DNA from 3 places in the Mesorhizobium sp. M3A.F.Ca.ET.080.04.2.1 genome. Region 3 is predicted to be linked to each of the others. Evidence: predicted binding sites of a transcription regulator. Region 3 holds the regulator's gene; each other region holds the start of a gene.
What was found. The regulator PhoB, encoded in region 3, activates phosphate uptake and scavenging genes when phosphate is short. The targets are predictions, from matches to a motif close to TGTCATNNANCTGTCAT.
Positions count from the first base shown of each region.

Region 1: the regulator PhoB is predicted to act here: its motif matches at 2,097-2,113, upstream of EJ074_RS17460 (alkaline phosphatase).
Region 2: the regulator PhoB is predicted to act here: its motif matches at 2,485-2,501, upstream of EJ074_RS15865 (PhoX family phosphatase).

Region 1 covers NZ_CP034451.1:3,640,543-3,645,820, reverse strand. Annotated here, with positions in the region: gene EJ074_RS17475 (hypothetical protein) at 1-24, opposite strand, end outside; gene EJ074_RS17470 (TetR/AcrR family transcriptional regulator) at 69-683, opposite strand; gene EJ074_RS17465 (MFS transporter) at 761-2,044, shown strand; gene EJ074_RS17460 (alkaline phosphatase) at 2,187-3,761, shown strand; gene EJ074_RS17455 (hypothetical protein) at 3,972-4,259, opposite strand; gene typA (translational GTPase TypA) at 4,456-5,278, shown strand, end outside.
Region 2 covers NZ_CP034451.1:3,327,752-3,333,029, reverse strand. Annotated here, with positions in the region: gene EJ074_RS15885 (SulP family inorganic anion transporter) at 1-747, opposite strand, end outside; gene EJ074_RS15880 (helix-turn-helix domain-containing protein) at 937-1,206, opposite strand; gene EJ074_RS15875 (phosphatase PAP2 family protein) at 1,298-1,999, opposite strand; gene EJ074_RS15870 (hypothetical protein) at 2,004-2,348, opposite strand; gene EJ074_RS15865 (PhoX family phosphatase) at 2,565-4,562, shown strand; gene EJ074_RS15860 (phosphatidylglycerol lysyltransferase domain-containing protein) at 4,817-5,278, shown strand, end outside.
Region 3 covers NZ_CP034451.1:4,328,988-4,334,265, reverse strand. Annotated here, with positions in the region: gene EJ074_RS20685 (sugar ABC transporter permease) at 1-125, opposite strand, end outside; gene xylF (D-xylose ABC transporter substrate-binding protein) at 367-1,407, opposite strand; gene EJ074_RS20675 (ROK family protein) at 1,672-2,913, shown strand; gene phoB (phosphate regulon transcriptional regulator PhoB) at 2,997-3,686, opposite strand; gene phoU (phosphate signaling complex protein PhoU) at 3,706-4,407, opposite strand; gene pstB (phosphate ABC transporter ATP-binding protein PstB) at 4,426-5,229, opposite strand; gene pstA (phosphate ABC transporter permease PstA) at 5,226-5,278, opposite strand, start outside.

The DNA.
Region 1 (5,278 bases), 690 kb from region 3:
AAGCGAGATCAGAAGAGCACGCATCGCTGACAACTCCCATTTGAGTTGTCGAAGCGTAGCGCCACCCGCTATTTCTTCAAGCTCGCTTCGACCAGCAGGTCGGCGTTGCGGGCGACCGATGCCGCCGGTCCGCCGAGGCCGAACAGCTGGCCGCTGATATAGGCGCCTTCGATGAGGAGCAGCAGACCGTCGCCAAGCGTGTCCGGGTCCGCCGCGCCCATCGCCGCCGCCATGGCGCGCAGGCGCCGGCGCAGGCCCTGCTTGTTGGCCTCGCTGACGACGCGCGCCGGATGGCCGTGCTCGGGATATTCGACCGCGGCGTTGGTCATGCCGCAGCCGCGGTAATCCGGCCGCTGCGTGCGTTTGCCGACGCGGGTCAAAAAAGCACCGATCTGCGCGCGCGGGTCACCCGGATGGGCCTCGACGGCCTCGTCGAAGCGCTGCCAGAATTCGCGATCGTATTGGCGCAGGTAGGAAGCCGCGAGCTGGTCCTTCGACGGAAAGCTGCGGTAGAGGCTGGGCTTGGTCACACCGGCGCGCTTGACGATCTCGTCGACGCCGATCGCCCGGATGCCTTCGCGATAGAACAAGTCGCGCGCCACGCCGAGGATTTTGTCGGCGGCCTTCGGCGTCGAGGCAGGCGCCTCGCTGATCGATCCTTCAATTTTATTGTCCGATGGCATCAACCAACTCGCTTGACAATGTTACTGACCGGTACGTATGTATGGCGCCATCCCATTGCAACGTACCGGTCAGTAACATGATAGCTCAGTCCCGCCCGTTTGGCCAGCGCTACGCTTTTGTCGTCGTCGCGGTCATCTTCTTCTGCCTGCTCATCGCGGCCGGGCTCCGCTCGGCGCCGGCCGTCATGATGCTGCCGCTGGAAGAGAGTTTCGGCTGGCGGCGCGACGTCATTTCGATGGCCGCCGGCGTCGGCATCCTGCTCTATGGCCTGACCGGCCCGTTCGCCGCGGCATTGATGGAACGCATCGGATTGCGCCGCACCCTGCTTGCCGCGCTGCTGATCATGTCGGGCTCGACGGCGCTCAGCCTGCTGATGAGCAAGCCCTGGCATCTCTTCATCACCTGGGGCGTGTTTTCCGGCATCGGCTCGGGCGCAGTGGCAAGCGTGCTCGGCGCCACCATCGTCAATCGCTGGTTCAAGACCAATCGCGGCCTCATGATGGGCCTGATGTCGGCGTCGAGCGCCACCGGCATGCTGGTGTTCCTGCCGCTCATCGCCTCGCTGGCGCAGGCCGGCGGCTGGAAGCCGGTGGCGATCGCCGTCTCGATCGCGACGGCAGCGCTGGTGCCGCTCGTCCTTCTGCTGGTGCCGGAGCGCCCGGCCTCGATCGGTCAGGTCCGCTACGGCGCCGACGCCGACGACGTTCCGCCGGTCTCCCCCGCTTCGCAGGGCAATTTCCTGACGCACACGCTGAACACGCTTCGCCGCGCTGCCGGCACGCGGGTGTTCTGGTACCTGTTCGCCACTTTCTTCGTCTGCGGCTTCACCACCAATGGTCTCGTCGGCACCCATCTCATCGCCTTCTGCGGCGACATGGGCATCGGCGAGGTGCAGGCGGCCGGACTCTTGTCGATGATGGGCATCTTCGACCTGATCGGCACGACGCTGTCGGGCTGGCTCACCGACCGCTTCGATCCGCGCAAGCTGCTCGGCGTGTATTACGCCGTGCGCGGCCTGTCGCTGATCTACCTGCCCTATTCCGGTTTCTCAGCCACCAGCCTGATCATCTTCGCCGTGCTCTACGGGCTCGACTGGATCGCCACGGTGCCGCCGACGCTGCGGCTCGCCAACGAGGCCTTCGGCGACCGCAGCGGTCCGATCGTGTTCGGCTGGATCGTCGCCGGGCACCAGGTCGGCGCGGCAGCGGCAGCAGCCTTCGGCGGCACGATGCGCGAACTCCAGGGCAATTACGAGCTTGCCTTCTTGATAGCGGGCATGACCGGCATTGCCGCCGCCTGCATCTCGTTGCTGATCAACACCAGCAAGCCGGCCTTCGAGGCGGAACCGCAGGCGGCTTGAGGCGCCAATCTCCCCCCTCGAGGGCCCTCGAGGGGGGAGATCGCCTGTTCACTGTTATCAAAACTTCATGGTTCCGAGATGCGCCTGAAACATTGAGGCGGGAGCTTGGCCGGCGATGTTCAATGCCATCCCGGAGACAGCCATGAACAAGTTCTCGTTGACCCGCCGCGCTTTCGTCACTTCGGCCAGCGCACTCGGCCTTGTCGGTGCCTCCGGGCTCGCGCTGCCTTACTATTCGCGCGCCAGCCAGCGGCCAGTCTTCACCCATGGCGTCCAGTCGGGCGATGTCGATGCCACGTCCGGCATGGTCTGGACCCGCACCGACCGCCCGGCTCGCGTCATGTTCGAAGTGTCGTCGACGGAGAGCTTCGCCAACGCGACCAAGCTCGCGCCGCTCGATACGTCGCCGGCCAGCGACTACACGGTGAAGCGGCTGCTCGCCGATCTCGCCGCCGACCAGGACATCTTCTACCGCATGGTCGCCGCCGACCTTTCTGACATCAACGCTGTCTCCGAGCCGATCGTCGGCCGCTTCCGCACCGCGCCTGCGTCCAAACGCGATATCCGCTTCGCCTGGTCGGGCGACACTGCCGGCCAAGGCTGGGGCATCGACGAGACCGGCATGAAGACCTACGCCACGATCGGCAAGCACACGCCCGACTTCTTCCTCCACTCCGGCGACACGATCTATGCCGACGGCGTGATGAAGGACGAGGTCGACCTGCCCGGTGGCGGCAAGTGGAAGAACGTCGTCATGATCGACGGCAAGCGCAAGGTAGCCGAGACGCTGGATGAGTACCGCGACCAGTGGAAATACAACATGATGGACAAGAACGTGCTGGGCTTGAGCGCGATCTGCCCGACCTTCTACCAGTGGGACGACCATGAGGTCGTCAACAACTGGTCGGATTCGAAGGATCTCACAGCCGACGACCGCTACTCGGAAAAATCCATCCATGTGCTGGCGGCCCGCGCGGCGCGCGCCTTCCACGAGATGACGACGATCCGCTACGAGCCGTCGGAACCGGGTCGCGTCTACCGCAAGATCGCCTATGGACCATTGCTCGACGTGTTCTTCCTCGACATGCGCTCCTATCGCGGCCCGAACGGCCCGGGCATGGAGGACACGATGACGCCGCAATCGCGCTTGCTCGGCGAGCAGCAGACCAAGTGGCTGAAGCGCGAGCTCGCCAATTCCAGGGCGACCTGGAAGATCATCGCGGCCGACATGCCGCTTGGCCTCGTCGTCTGGAACGACGCCGCCAAGAAAACCGGCGCCGAGGCACTCAGCAATGGCGACAACGGCTTGCCGAAGGGCCGGGAGCTCGAGATCGCCGACCTGCTGCGCTATATCAAGAATGCCGGCATCAGCAACACGGTATGGCTCACCGCCGACGTGCACTATACGGCGGCCCACTACTATAACCCCGACAAGGCGCAGTTCCAGGATTTCAGCCCGTTCTGGGAATTCGTCTCCGGCCCGATCCACGCCGGCACCTTCGGCCCCAACAATTTCGACATGACTTTCGGGCCGGAGCTCAAGTTCATCAAGGCGCCGACCGCCGAGCAGGGCCAGAACCTGCCGCCTTCGGCGGGCCTGCAGTTCTTCGGCCTGGTCGACATTTCCGGCGCCACCGAACAACTCACCGTGCGGCTGATGGACCGCGACGACAACGAGCTCTACAAGGTCACGCTCGATCCTGTGCGGTCGGCCTAATCTGAATACGTCGGCGGGACAGCACCCCCCTCTGCCCTGCCGGCCATCTCCCCCTCAAGGGGGGAGATCGGATTTCGCATTAGCTTTCGCCAATTTCCAACGCTGCAGGACGCGGCGGTGGGGGCAAACTGCCAATCTCCCCCTTGAGGGGGAGATGCCCGGCAGGGCAGAGGGGGGTGCTGTCCCGCCAGGGTTCCTGTGGCGCCGTCGTCAATCCGGGTAGCAGGTCGAGGGAATATTCGGCCAGACGGCCGTGTCGCAGTTGGCCGCCTGCTGCCGCTGCTTGAAGGCGGCGCTGACCGGGCCGGTGACGATCGGGTCGACGCCCTCGGGGGCGTCGGCGAACATCTGCTGAGCCGTCTGCGTGCCGGACGGCCGCGCCGGATTGGCTTCCTTCAAGGCCGCGGCCGACTGCGCGGCTCCTGCCGCGATGAGGACGCCAAGCGCCGCCCACGCGAAAACCGGACGCAATCTGGACATCTGATCGGTCATGAACATCGAACTGCCCGGCCCCGCAAAGGTTCCGCCTTGGTTAACGGAATCATTTCACACCAAGACGTTTAAGAATCAGTGACCATGTATTTGGGGCGCGGCGTCCCCTTTCGCAAATGCGAAAAACCTTGTATGAGCCGCGCAACCGAAAATGGCGGCGCTTGTTAAGCCTGCTGCCTGCAACGCTCCCGAGACCAGACAAATGAATCTCCGCAATATCGCGATCATCGCGCACGTCGACCATGGCAAAACCACCCTCGTCGACCAGCTTCTCAAACAATCCGGCGCCTTCCGCGACAACCAGCGCGTCGCCGAGCGCGCCATGGATTCCAACGACCTCGAAAAGGAACGCGGCATCACCATCCTGGCCAAGGCGACCTCGGTCGACTGGAAAGGCACCCGCATCAACATCGTCGACACGCCCGGACACGCCGATTTCGGCGGCGAGGTCGAACGCATCCTGTCGATGGTGGATTCGGCGATCGTGCTGGTCGACGCCGCCGAAGGGCCGATGCCGCAGACCAAATTCGTCGTCGGCAAGGCGCTCAAGGTCGGCCTGCGGCCGATCGTCGTCATCAACAAGATCGACCGGCCGGACGCCCGCCACATCGAGGTGGTCAACGAGGTGTTCGACCTGTTCGCCGCGCTCGACGCCACCGACGAGCAGCTCGATTTCCCGATTCTCTACGGTTCGGGCCGCGACGGCTGGGTGTCGGAGAATCCGGAAGGCCCGAAGGACCAGGGCCTTGCGCCGCTGTTCGACCTCGTCGTCAGGCATGTGCCGGCGCCGACGGTGCATCCCGGTCCGTTCCGCATGATCGGCACCATCCTGGAAGCCAATCCGTTCCTTGGCCGCATCATCACCGGCCGCATCGAGTCGGGCTCGCTGAAGGCCAACCAGCCGGTCAAGGTGCTGCACCATGACGGCACCCAGATCGAGACCGGACGTGTGTCCAAGATCCTCGCCTTCCGCGGCCTCGAGCGCCAGCCGATCGACGAGGCCCAGGCGGGCGACATCGTCGCCA
Region 2 (5,278 bases), 1.0 Mb from region 3:
GCTGCGCGGGATGCCGCCGTAACGCGTGCCGATCGTCTCCGCCGGCAGCGCAAACAGGGTCACCACCAGCGAGGCCAGCCCGATGGCGATCAGCATCGCCGGCCATTTCGGCCGCCAGCGCTTGAGAAGGGCGATCGCCGCGATGGTGAGCACCGCCACGAACGCCGCCGCCGGATTGATCGTGCCGGCCGCCTCGCCGATCGCAATCAGCTTCGGCACCAGCGGCCCGGGCTCCTTGCCGGCGAGCTTGAGGCCGAGCAGCTCGACGATCTGGCCGGAGAAGATGATCACGGCGATGCCGGCCGTAAAGCCGACGGTCACCGGATAGGGAATGAACTTGATGTAGGTGCCGAGCCTCAGATAGCCGATGACGAGCAGGAAGACCCCGGCCATCATGGTCGCGAGCAGCAGGCCGTCGACACCGGCGCGGGCGACGGTCGCCGCCACCAGCACGATGAAGGCGCCGGCCGGGCCGCCGATCTGGAAGCGGCTGCCGCCGAGCGCCGAGATTATGAAGCCGCCGATGATCGAGGTGTAGAGCCCGCGCTCGGGCGTCACGCCGGACGCGATCGCGATCGCCATCGAAAGCGGCAGCGCGACGATGGCGACTGTCAGTCCGGCGACCGTATCGGCCCGCAAATGCGCGAGCGTGTAGCCCTCACGCAGCACTGTGACCAGCTTCGGCGTGAAAAGCTCGGCGAATGTCGGTCGCGCGTGGTGATGCATTGCCCGCCGGACCTGATCCATGGACTGCCTTCCGCTCCAGTGCATGTCGCCCAAAAGTTCATAGCGTTTTGGGGATAACGACAGGCACAAAACAAAGACCGAGGCGGCGGGATCGTCGGCTTTGGTGTCGGCGGTCGCCGTCGCGAAAACCTGCGACGCCGCATCGTGCTTTCCGAAATCGAGCCGATTTCGGGCCGATGCGGTCGCGACTCAGCCCTGCGAGTTCTGCGCCACGGTGGCCTTGAGGCGCACGCCCCTGCCGCCGCGCTCGCTGGCCTGGTTCTCGCCGATCAGTTCCACCCCGGCCTCTTCCAGCGCCTGGATGACCTTCATCAGCGTGTCGACCACGCCTCTGACGACGCCTTCACTCGCCTCCATGCGTTGGATCGTTGGAAGCGAAACGCCGGCTCGTTCGGCAAGCGTTTTCTGGTCGATACCGGCCAACGCCCTCGCGGCGCGCATCTGCGCGGCAGTAATCATCGGCCAGAACCCTTGTCTGAGTCTGCAGTATCAATGGATAATACAGATATCATGATGGTTCAAGCATCATCAACGATGGATAAAACATGGGCTACTCGCTGTCGGTCACCACCTTGCGCCGCTGCAGCAGGCGCGCGGCAAGCCAGCACAGCATGGCCCAGGCGAAGCCCGCGCACCACCCGGCAAGCACATCCGACGGCCAATGCACGCCGAGATAGACCCGGCTGGTGCCGACCAGCACCGTGATCAGCACGGCGAGGCACAGGACGAAGATCTTTGTGGTCCGGTCCGGCAGGAACCGCGCCGCCAGCGAGCCGAGCGTGAGATAGGTGATTGCCGACAGCATGGCATGGCCGCTCGGGAAGGACAGCGAAGTCTCGTCGACCAGATGCGAGACGAGGTCGGGCCGCGGCCTGTCAACTTCGAACTTGAGCAAGCTGGAAACGACTTGGCCGCCCGCCACCGCCACGAACACAAAGAGCGCCGTCGTCGGCCGGCGGATCAGCAGAAGATAGATGATGACAGCGCCGGTGATCAGCACCAGCACGCTGGTGCTGCCGAGCGCGGTGATGTCGCGCACCGCCCCTTCCAGCCACGCCGGGCCGATCGGACTGTCCGGCTGTCCGGCATGGCGGAAAGCGAGCAGGATATCAGTGTCGAAGCCATGTGGCGTCGTTGCCCGCGCCACCTCCATCAGCTCCAGCAATCCCCATAGCCCGCCGGCGATCACCAGCCCGGCCAGAAGCACCGGAAACTCGATCTTGTTGAGCAGCGCGCTTGCGGCGGATTTCATTCGCTCAGGCCCAGAGCCGCTGCATATAGGGCCCGAGCGTGATCAGCGCCACGGCGGCGATCGCCAGCACGACGCCGGTCGCTTGAAAGACATTGAGCCGCTCGCCGAAGAACAGCAACGCCACGATATTGACCGAGACCAGCTGGATCACCGCCGACAGGCTGAACGACACCGACATGCCGAACTCGCGGATCAGCCTCAGCATGATCAGGTTGCCGAGCGAGTAGAGCGCCAGCGTCAGCACGATCTTACCGAGGCTCGGCGCCAGTCCCCATTGCTTGGCGGCGGTTGCCGCCAACAGGAAGATCACCGTCGAGACGCCGAGCTGCGCCAATCCCCAGAAACTCACCTTCGTCCCTCCGAACCGGCGTCGCCGTGCCTGCTGCGTCCTTGTTTCCCAACCGCGCGAAACCGTCAAGCTGAGCGCGAGCCGGGCAAGCCGCTCCCGGGCATCAGCCGGCAAAGCAGCGCTGCAACCCCTGCGCTGTCACGAAAGTGTGATCCTCCGGCTATACGGGTCCCAAGGTCGCAGACCCAGCCATCTCAAGCAGCCAGAGGACAGCTCATGACCGATTCCCCTGAAACCCGCTTCCGCACCAGCCAGCTCGAGGACAATGACGGTCCGCCCGTCAATCCCACCGACAACCGCACCATGGGCGAGATCATTGCCGCGCGGTTCTCGCGCCGCGGCTTCCTCAAGGGATCCCTGGCCATTTCGGCCATTGCCGCCACCGTCAGCCCGCTCGCGCTGGTCGCAGCCGACGAAGCGCGTGCCGGTGAGGCTTCCGCCTTCAAGTTCGACGAGCTCGAGGCCGGCATCGACGACAAGCACCATGTCGCGCCGGGCTACGATGCCGATGTGCTCTTGCGCTGGGGCGATCCGCTCTTTGCCGATTCACCGGACTTCGACCCGACCAAGCAGTCGGCCGATGCTCAGGCCAAACAGTTCGGCTACAACAACGACTATGTCGGCTACATCGCTATCGACGGCTCGGCCGAGCACGGACTGCTGGTCGTCAACCACGAATACACCAACCCGCACCTGATGTTTCCCGGCATCGTCAAGATCGTCGACAAGGACGGCAAGAAGACCGCCGAGGTCGCGCCGCTGAGCAAGGAGCAGGTCGATGTCGAGATGGCCGCCCACGGCGGCACCATTGTCGAGATCCGCAAGGAGGGCGGCAAATGGCAGGTCGTGCGCGACGGCAAGCTCAACCGCCGCATCACCTCCAACACCGAGATGGCGCTCTCCGGCCCCGTCGCCGGCCACGACCGCGTCAAGACCAATGCCGATCCGTCCGGCACCAAGGTCATCGGCACCCTCAACAATTGCGCCGGCGGCGTCACGCCCTGGGGCACCTATGTGATGGCCGAGGAAAACATCCACGGCTATTTCTCGGGCGACCTGCCGGAGGGTCACAGGGAAGCGGCCAACTACAAGCGGCTCGGCATTCCGGAAGGCGCCTATGAATGGGGCGCGCATTACGACCGCTTCAATCTCGCCAAGGAGCCGAACGAAGCCAATCGCTTCGGCTGGATCGTCGAGGTCGACGTCAACGACCCGAATTCGGTGCCGCGGAAGCGCACGGCCATGGGCCGCTTCAAGCATGAGGGCGCCGAATCGATCGTCGCCAAGGACGGCCGCGTCGTCTTCTATCTCGGCGACGACGAGCGCTTCGACTATGTCTACAAGTTCGTCACCAAGGGCGCGTTCAACGCAAACGACCGTGCCGCCAACATGAACCTGCTCGACGACGGCACGCTGCATGTCGCCAAGTTCGCCGAGGACGGCACCGTCGAATGGATGCCGATCGTGTTCGGTGAAGGTCCGCTGACGGGAGAGAACGGCTTCGCCAGCCAGGCCGACGTGCTGATCGAGACGCGCCGCGCCGCCGACCTGCTCGGCGCCACCAAGATGGACCGGCCGGAAGACATCCAGCCCAATGCCGGCAACGGCAAGGTCTATGTCATGCTGACCAACAATTCGAAGCGCAAGGCCGACCAGGTCGACGCCGCCAACCCGCGCGCCGCAAACGCCTTTGGCCACATCATCGAGATCGTCGAGGACGGCGGCGACTTCGCCGCCGCCAAGGGCAAATGGGAAGTGCTGCTGAAATGCGGCGATCCTTCCGTGGCCGATGTCGGCGCCACCTTCTCGACCGCCACCACCGCCAATGGTTGGTTCGGCATGCCGGACAATTGCGCGGTCGATTCGGCCGGCCGGCTCTGGGTCGCGACCGACGGCCAGGGCCCGAAGGCCACCGGCCGTACCGACGGCCTCTGGGCCGTGGATACCGAAGGCGCCGCGCGGGCGACCTCGAAGCTGTTCTTCCGCGTGCCGATCGGCGCCGAAATGTGCGGCCCGCTGTTCGCGCCCAACGACCAGACCGCCTTCGTCGCCGTCCAGCATCCGGGCGACGGCGGCGAGGACTGGGAAGGCTTCGGCCGCCCGTCCTACTACGAGGACCCATCGACGCGCTGGCCGGACTTCAAGCCGGACATGCCAGTGCGGCCTTCGGTCGTCGCCATCACCAGGCAGGGCGGCGGCAAAATCGCCGTCTGACACGCCGAGGCGCTCGACGGGGCACCGTCACAGACGTTGGGGACTGGCCGAAGCCTCCCCGACGTGCTGATTTCCAGAATGACCACAGCATCACGTCACCGCCGGTGGTGGTGACGTCGGCCACTGTCGTCGCCGACTTTTGGCCTTCATTCCAGCCCGATTGCATCCTATATGGCGCTGGCGCGACAGGTGGTTACGTCGCGCCAGGCGACTGATTCGAGGGTCTCCACCTATCGCTAAGCGGAAACCCGGCCGTGCCCCCACTGCGCATCCACATCGACAGGTTTCTCGACGCCGCAGCGCCCAAGGTGCAGCGGCGCGAGCTCACCCATCTCGAGCGCCTGGCGCTGGTTCGTCGGCACGGCGACTTCTCGCTCGCCTATTCGACCGCCGTTCAGCAGAAACTCTCCTATTTCAGCGACGGCGACGGCTACATCGCCTTCGGCACCAAGATGAAGCATCACTTCGCTCTCGGCGATCCGGTGGTGCATCCGTCGGACCGGCCCGGTTACATCAAGCGCTTCGTCGAGGCGGCCGGCGGTCCGTGGTTCGTGCAGATCGGCGCTGCGACGGCAAAGGTGCTGGCCGGCCTCGGCTATCAGGTCAACCGGCTCGGCATCGACACCAGGCTGCAGTTGCCGGCGCATGATTTTTCCGGCAGGCGCAACGAGACCGTGCGCTATTCCGAGCGCTGGCTGACGAAGAAGGGCTTCACC
Region 3 (5,278 bases):
ACCATGCCGAGCATGCGCGTGTCGAGCTCGGTCGCCTTGAGGAAGCGCCCGAGGGCGCTGAGTTCGGAGGCACGCGCGCGATCCGCGGCCGGGTTGGCGGCGGCATCAGAGGTCGTATCGGTCATGATATCCTCCCACCGGCGTGCCGTCTGTCGCGAATTGCCGGACCACGATGCTAGGGCAGTTCCAGGAAAAACGCGCACGGTTTTTGCGTCCGGAATTGCGTGGAAACCAACGGCGGCGCAGTTCGGCGATCCTGCCGGACGCGTGCGCTGCCCGCATGGCTCTTCCCGCCCCGTTGAAGCGGAAAGTCCTTGGCAAACGCCGCGGCTTTTCTCGACCGCGGCGTGCTGTTCGGTCGGCTGGTTAGTTGCAGACCGCGACGCTGCCGGCGGCAACGCCCGCGCAGACCTCGTCCTTCTTGATCCAGCCGGCGTCGATGACGACGTTCAGATTGTCCTTGGTGATCGCGACCGGGGTCAGGAACACCGATTTGACGGTGTTGCCGCCGGGCGTGGTGAAGTCCTTGGCGCCGGGGATGTCGGCCATCTTCTTGCCGTCGGCCAGTTGCGAGGCGATCTCGGCGGCGTTCTTGCCGAGCTCGCGCGCATCCTTCCACACCGACACAGTCTGCGTGCCAAGCGCAATGCGATTGAGCGCGGCGTGGTCGCCGTCCTGGCCCGACACCGGAACGGTCCCAGCCAGCCCTTGCGCGGTCAGTGCCGCGACGACGCCGCCGGCGGTGCCGTCATTGGCGGCGACCACGGCGTCGATCTTGTTGTCGTTGGCGGTCAGGAACTGTTCCATGTTCTTCTGCGCATTGGCAGGCAGCCAGCCGTCGGTATAGGCCTCTCCGACATTCTTGACCTTGCCGCTGTCGATCGCTTCCTTCAGGACTTCCATCGAACCCGAGAACAGGAAATCGGCATTCGGATCGGAACCCGAGCCCTTGATGAAGACGTAGTTGCCCTCGGGCTTGGCCTTGAACACCTCGCGAGCCTGCATGCGCCCGACTTCCTTGTTGTCGAAGGTCAGGTAGAACACGTCCTTGTTTTCGATCAGCCGGTCGTAGCCGACGACGGGGATGCCTTCGTCCAGTGCCTTCTGCACCGCGGGCCCGATCGCCGAGGCGTCCTGCGCCAGGACGATCAGCGCGTTGGCGCCCTGCGAGATGAGGCTTTCGACATCGGTCAGCTGCTTGCCCGGATTGGACTGCGCGTCGGCGGAAATGTATTTGTCGCCGGCAGCTTCGATCGCCGCCTTCATCGCCGCTTCGTCGGTCTTCCAGCGCTCCTCCTGGAAATTGGACCACGAAACGCCGATGACCTTGTCCTTCGCCTCTGCGACCGGGGCCAACGTCATCGACATGGCGACGCCCGCCAGCATGGCGGCTGCGAATTTCTTCATGATATCCTCCCTGCGCCGTGCGTGGCGCGACCTAGTCTGGCCCGAAGGCCGGCACAAGGCTCTTTTTTTCGAGCCTCGAAAAAATACTGATCCAATGGCGGAGTGCTGTCAACTGCGATTCTGAGGGTTTTTGAGCTGACAGCAACTTTTTTTCGGGTTCCGCAATAAATAATGACAGCTTCGCCTGGTTCTGCCACTATCCACACCTGTCACCCGCTGCCCATGTCATCGGAAAGCCTGCGGTGACTGGGAGGAATGCAAACGATGTCGGTGGGAATCCGCCACGACGACCTGCGTCGGCGCAACCGTGCGATGGTGCTTGCGGCCGTGCGCCGGGGTGGGCAGCCGTCGCGCACGGAGATCGCCGCCACCACCGGGCTCAGCCATTCGACCATATCCGCGATCTCCTCCGACCTTATTCAGGAAGGCATACTCGCCGAGAGCAAGGCGAGCGAGGCGGCAGCGCTGAAGCGGGGGCGGCCACAGGTCGGCCTTGCCCTCAACCCCGAGGCGGCTGCGGTGGTCACGGTGGTGCTGTCGCTGAATTTCCTCTCCGTCGCCGTCATCGACTATGCTGGCCAGGTCATCGCCGAGGAGCAGCGCCGCCTCGACACTCTCACCCTGCCCCGCGATGAACTGATCGGCGAATGCACCGCAATCGTCCGGCGCCGGCTGGAGGACCCCGACCTCGACGTCAGCAGCGTCGCCCGCATCGCCATGGGCATCCAAGGCATCACCGATTCCCATGCCCGCTTGATGCTGTGGTCGCCGATCACGCCGCTGACCGACATTGCCTTTGCCGACATACTGGAACAGGAATTCGGCATCCCGGCCACCATGGAGAACGACTGCAACATGATGGCGGTGGCGCTGCAGTGGCGCGAACCCGAGCGCTACCGCGACAATTTCATCGCCATCCTGCTCTCGCATGGCATTGGCATGGGCCTGGTGCTGAAGGGCGAGCTGTTCACCGGCACCCATTCTTCGGGCGGCGAGTTCGGCCACATGATCCACCGACCCGGCGGTGCGCTCTGCCGCTGCGGGCGGCGCGGCTGCGTCGAGGCCTATGCCGGCAACTACGCGATCTGGCGCAACGCCATGCGGATGGGCGAGGATGCCGAGCCGGTCGACATCGGCGACGCCGACATGCGGGCTCTGGCGGCACGGGCACGCGAGAATGACGGCCCGGAGCGCGAAGCCTATCGCCGGGCGGGAGAGGCGCTGGGCTTCGGCCTCGGCAGCCTGTTCGCGCTGATCGACCCGGCGCCGGTCGCCATGGTCGGCGTCAGCGCCGCCGCCTTCGACCTGATCGAGCCGGCGCTGCGCGCAGCCATCGCCCAGACCGCCGGCGGCCAGCATTCGAAGTCGATTTCCTTCGACACCGAGCCGAATGAATTGCCGCTGATCCGCGAGGGCTGCGCCGTCCGCGCGCTGACCTTCGTCGACCAGGAGATCTTCGCGCCGGGCATCCAGGCACGGGCAGGCGCCGGAAAGAACGTGGCGTGAGCCAACGCTGCTTCGATAGATCGCCACCAATGCTGAAGGTTGGCCGGGCGCCCTCGAGGTCGGCATAAGGGTCGCCGCCGGACCTAATCCTCCCTTATCGCGTAGCCCGCCCCGCGAATGGTGCGGATGACATCCGGCATGCGGCCGTTGTTGACCGCCTTGCGCAGGCGCCCGACATGCACATCCACCGTGCGCTCGTCGATATAGATCGTCTCGCCCCAGACATTGTCGAGCAGCTGGCTGCGCGAGAACACGCGGCCGGGATGGCGCATCATGAATTCGAGCAGCCGGAACTCGGTCGGTCCGAGCCGGATCTCGCTCTTCTTGCGGTAGACACGGTGCGATTCACGGTCGAGCACGATGTCGCCGACCTTGAGCACGCTGGACAGCACCTCCGGCTTCGCGCGGCGCAGCAGCGCCTTGACGCGTGCCATGAATTCCGGCGTCGAGAACGGCTTGACCAGATAGTCGTCGGCGCCGGTCGACAGCCCGCGCACCCGGTCGCTCTCCTCGCCGCGCGCGGTCAGCATGATGATCGGCAGCCGCTCCGTCTCGGGCCGCATCCTGAGGCGCCGGCACAGCTCGATGCCGGAAACCGCCGGCACCATCCAGTCGAGCACCAGCAGATCGGGCACGTTCTCCTGCAGGCGGATCTCGGCCTCGTCGCCGCGCGTCACCACTTCGACCTGATAGCCCTCGGATTCGAGGTTGTAGCGGAGCAGCACGCCCAGCGGCTCCTCGTCCTCCACCACCATGATGCGTGGCGCGATCATTGGAAATTCACCCTTGTCGTCAGGCCGCCGGCGCCGACATCTCGTCCTGCTTCGGACGGTTTGCGGGCAATTGGGTGCCGGTCAGCACGTAATAGGCGTTCTCGGCGATGTTGGTCACATGGTCGCCGATGCGCTCCAGATTCTTGGCGCAGAACAAAAGGTGCGTGCAAGCGGTGATGTTGCGCGGATCTTCCATCATGTAGGTCAAGAGCTCACGGAAGACCGAAGTGTACTTGACGTCGATGCGCTCGTCGTCGTTGCGCAGCCTGGCGAGTGCCGCCGCGTCGCCCGCCGCATACTCCTCGATCACGCCCTGCACCTGGATCAGTACAAGCTGCGCCATGCCGTCGATGGAATGCGAGAGGTCGCGCGGCGCGGCGCTGACGCCGACGGTGCCGACGCGCTTGGCGATGTTCTTGGCGAGGTCGCCGATGCGCTCGAGGTCGCCGGCCATGCGGATGGCGCCGACCACATTGCGCAGGTCGTCGGCCATGGGCTGCCGCTTGGCGATCAGGGTGATGGCGCGGTCGTCGAGCTCGCGCTGGCGGGCGTCCATGATGGCGTCGTCGGAGACCACGCGCTGCGCCATCGCATTGTCGGAATTGAGCAGTGCCTTGGTCGAGGCGCCGACCATCGCGCCGGCAAGATCGCCCATGTCACGGATGAGCCGGCTGATCTGGGCGAGATCCTCGTCGAAGGAAGCGACCGTATGGGCCATGATTCATGTCCTCGTATGAGATCAGCCGAAGCGGCCGGTGATGTAGTCCTGCGTGCGCTTCTCGCGGGGCGAGGTGAAGATCTTCTCGGTGCGGTCGAACTCGACCAGCTCGCCGAGATACATGAATGCCGTCTGCCGGGACACGCGCGCCGCCTGCTGCATGTTGTGGGTGACGATGACGATCGTGTAGTCGGCCTGGAGTTCGTCGATCAGTTCCTCGATCTTGGCGGTCGACAGCGGATCGAGCGCCGAGGCCGGCTCGTCGAGCAGGATGACCTCGGGCTTCACCGCCACGGTACGCGCGATGCAGAGCCGCTGCTGCTGGCCGCCGGACAGGCTCTGGCCGCTGGCGTGAAGCTTGTCCTTGACCTCGTTCCACAATGCCGCGCGCTTCAGCGCCTGCTCGACGCGGCCGTCCATCTCGGACTTGCTGATCTTCTCGTAAAGCCGGACGCCGAAGGCGATGTTCTCGTAGATCGACATCGGAAACGGCGTCGGCTTCTGGAAAACCATGCCGATCTTGGTCCTGAGCAGGTTGAGGTCCTGCGAGCGGTCAAGGATGTTCTTGCCGTCGAGCAGCACCTGGCCCTCGGCGCTCTGCTTCGGATAAAGTTCGTAGATGCGGTTGAAGACGCGCAGCAGCGTCGACTTCCCGCAGCCCGACGGCCCGATGAAGGCGGTGACGCTGCGTTCGGGCAGCGTCAGGCTGATATCCTTCAGCGCCTTCGATTGGCCGTAGTAGAAGTTGAGGTTCTTGACCTCGATCTTGGCCTTCTCGACGGCTGCTTCGGCCACGTTCAAATCGGTGGACAACATCGGTTTCATCTGTCCTCTCTGCGTCCGGTAAGGCTGCGGGCGAAGATGCTCAGCCCGA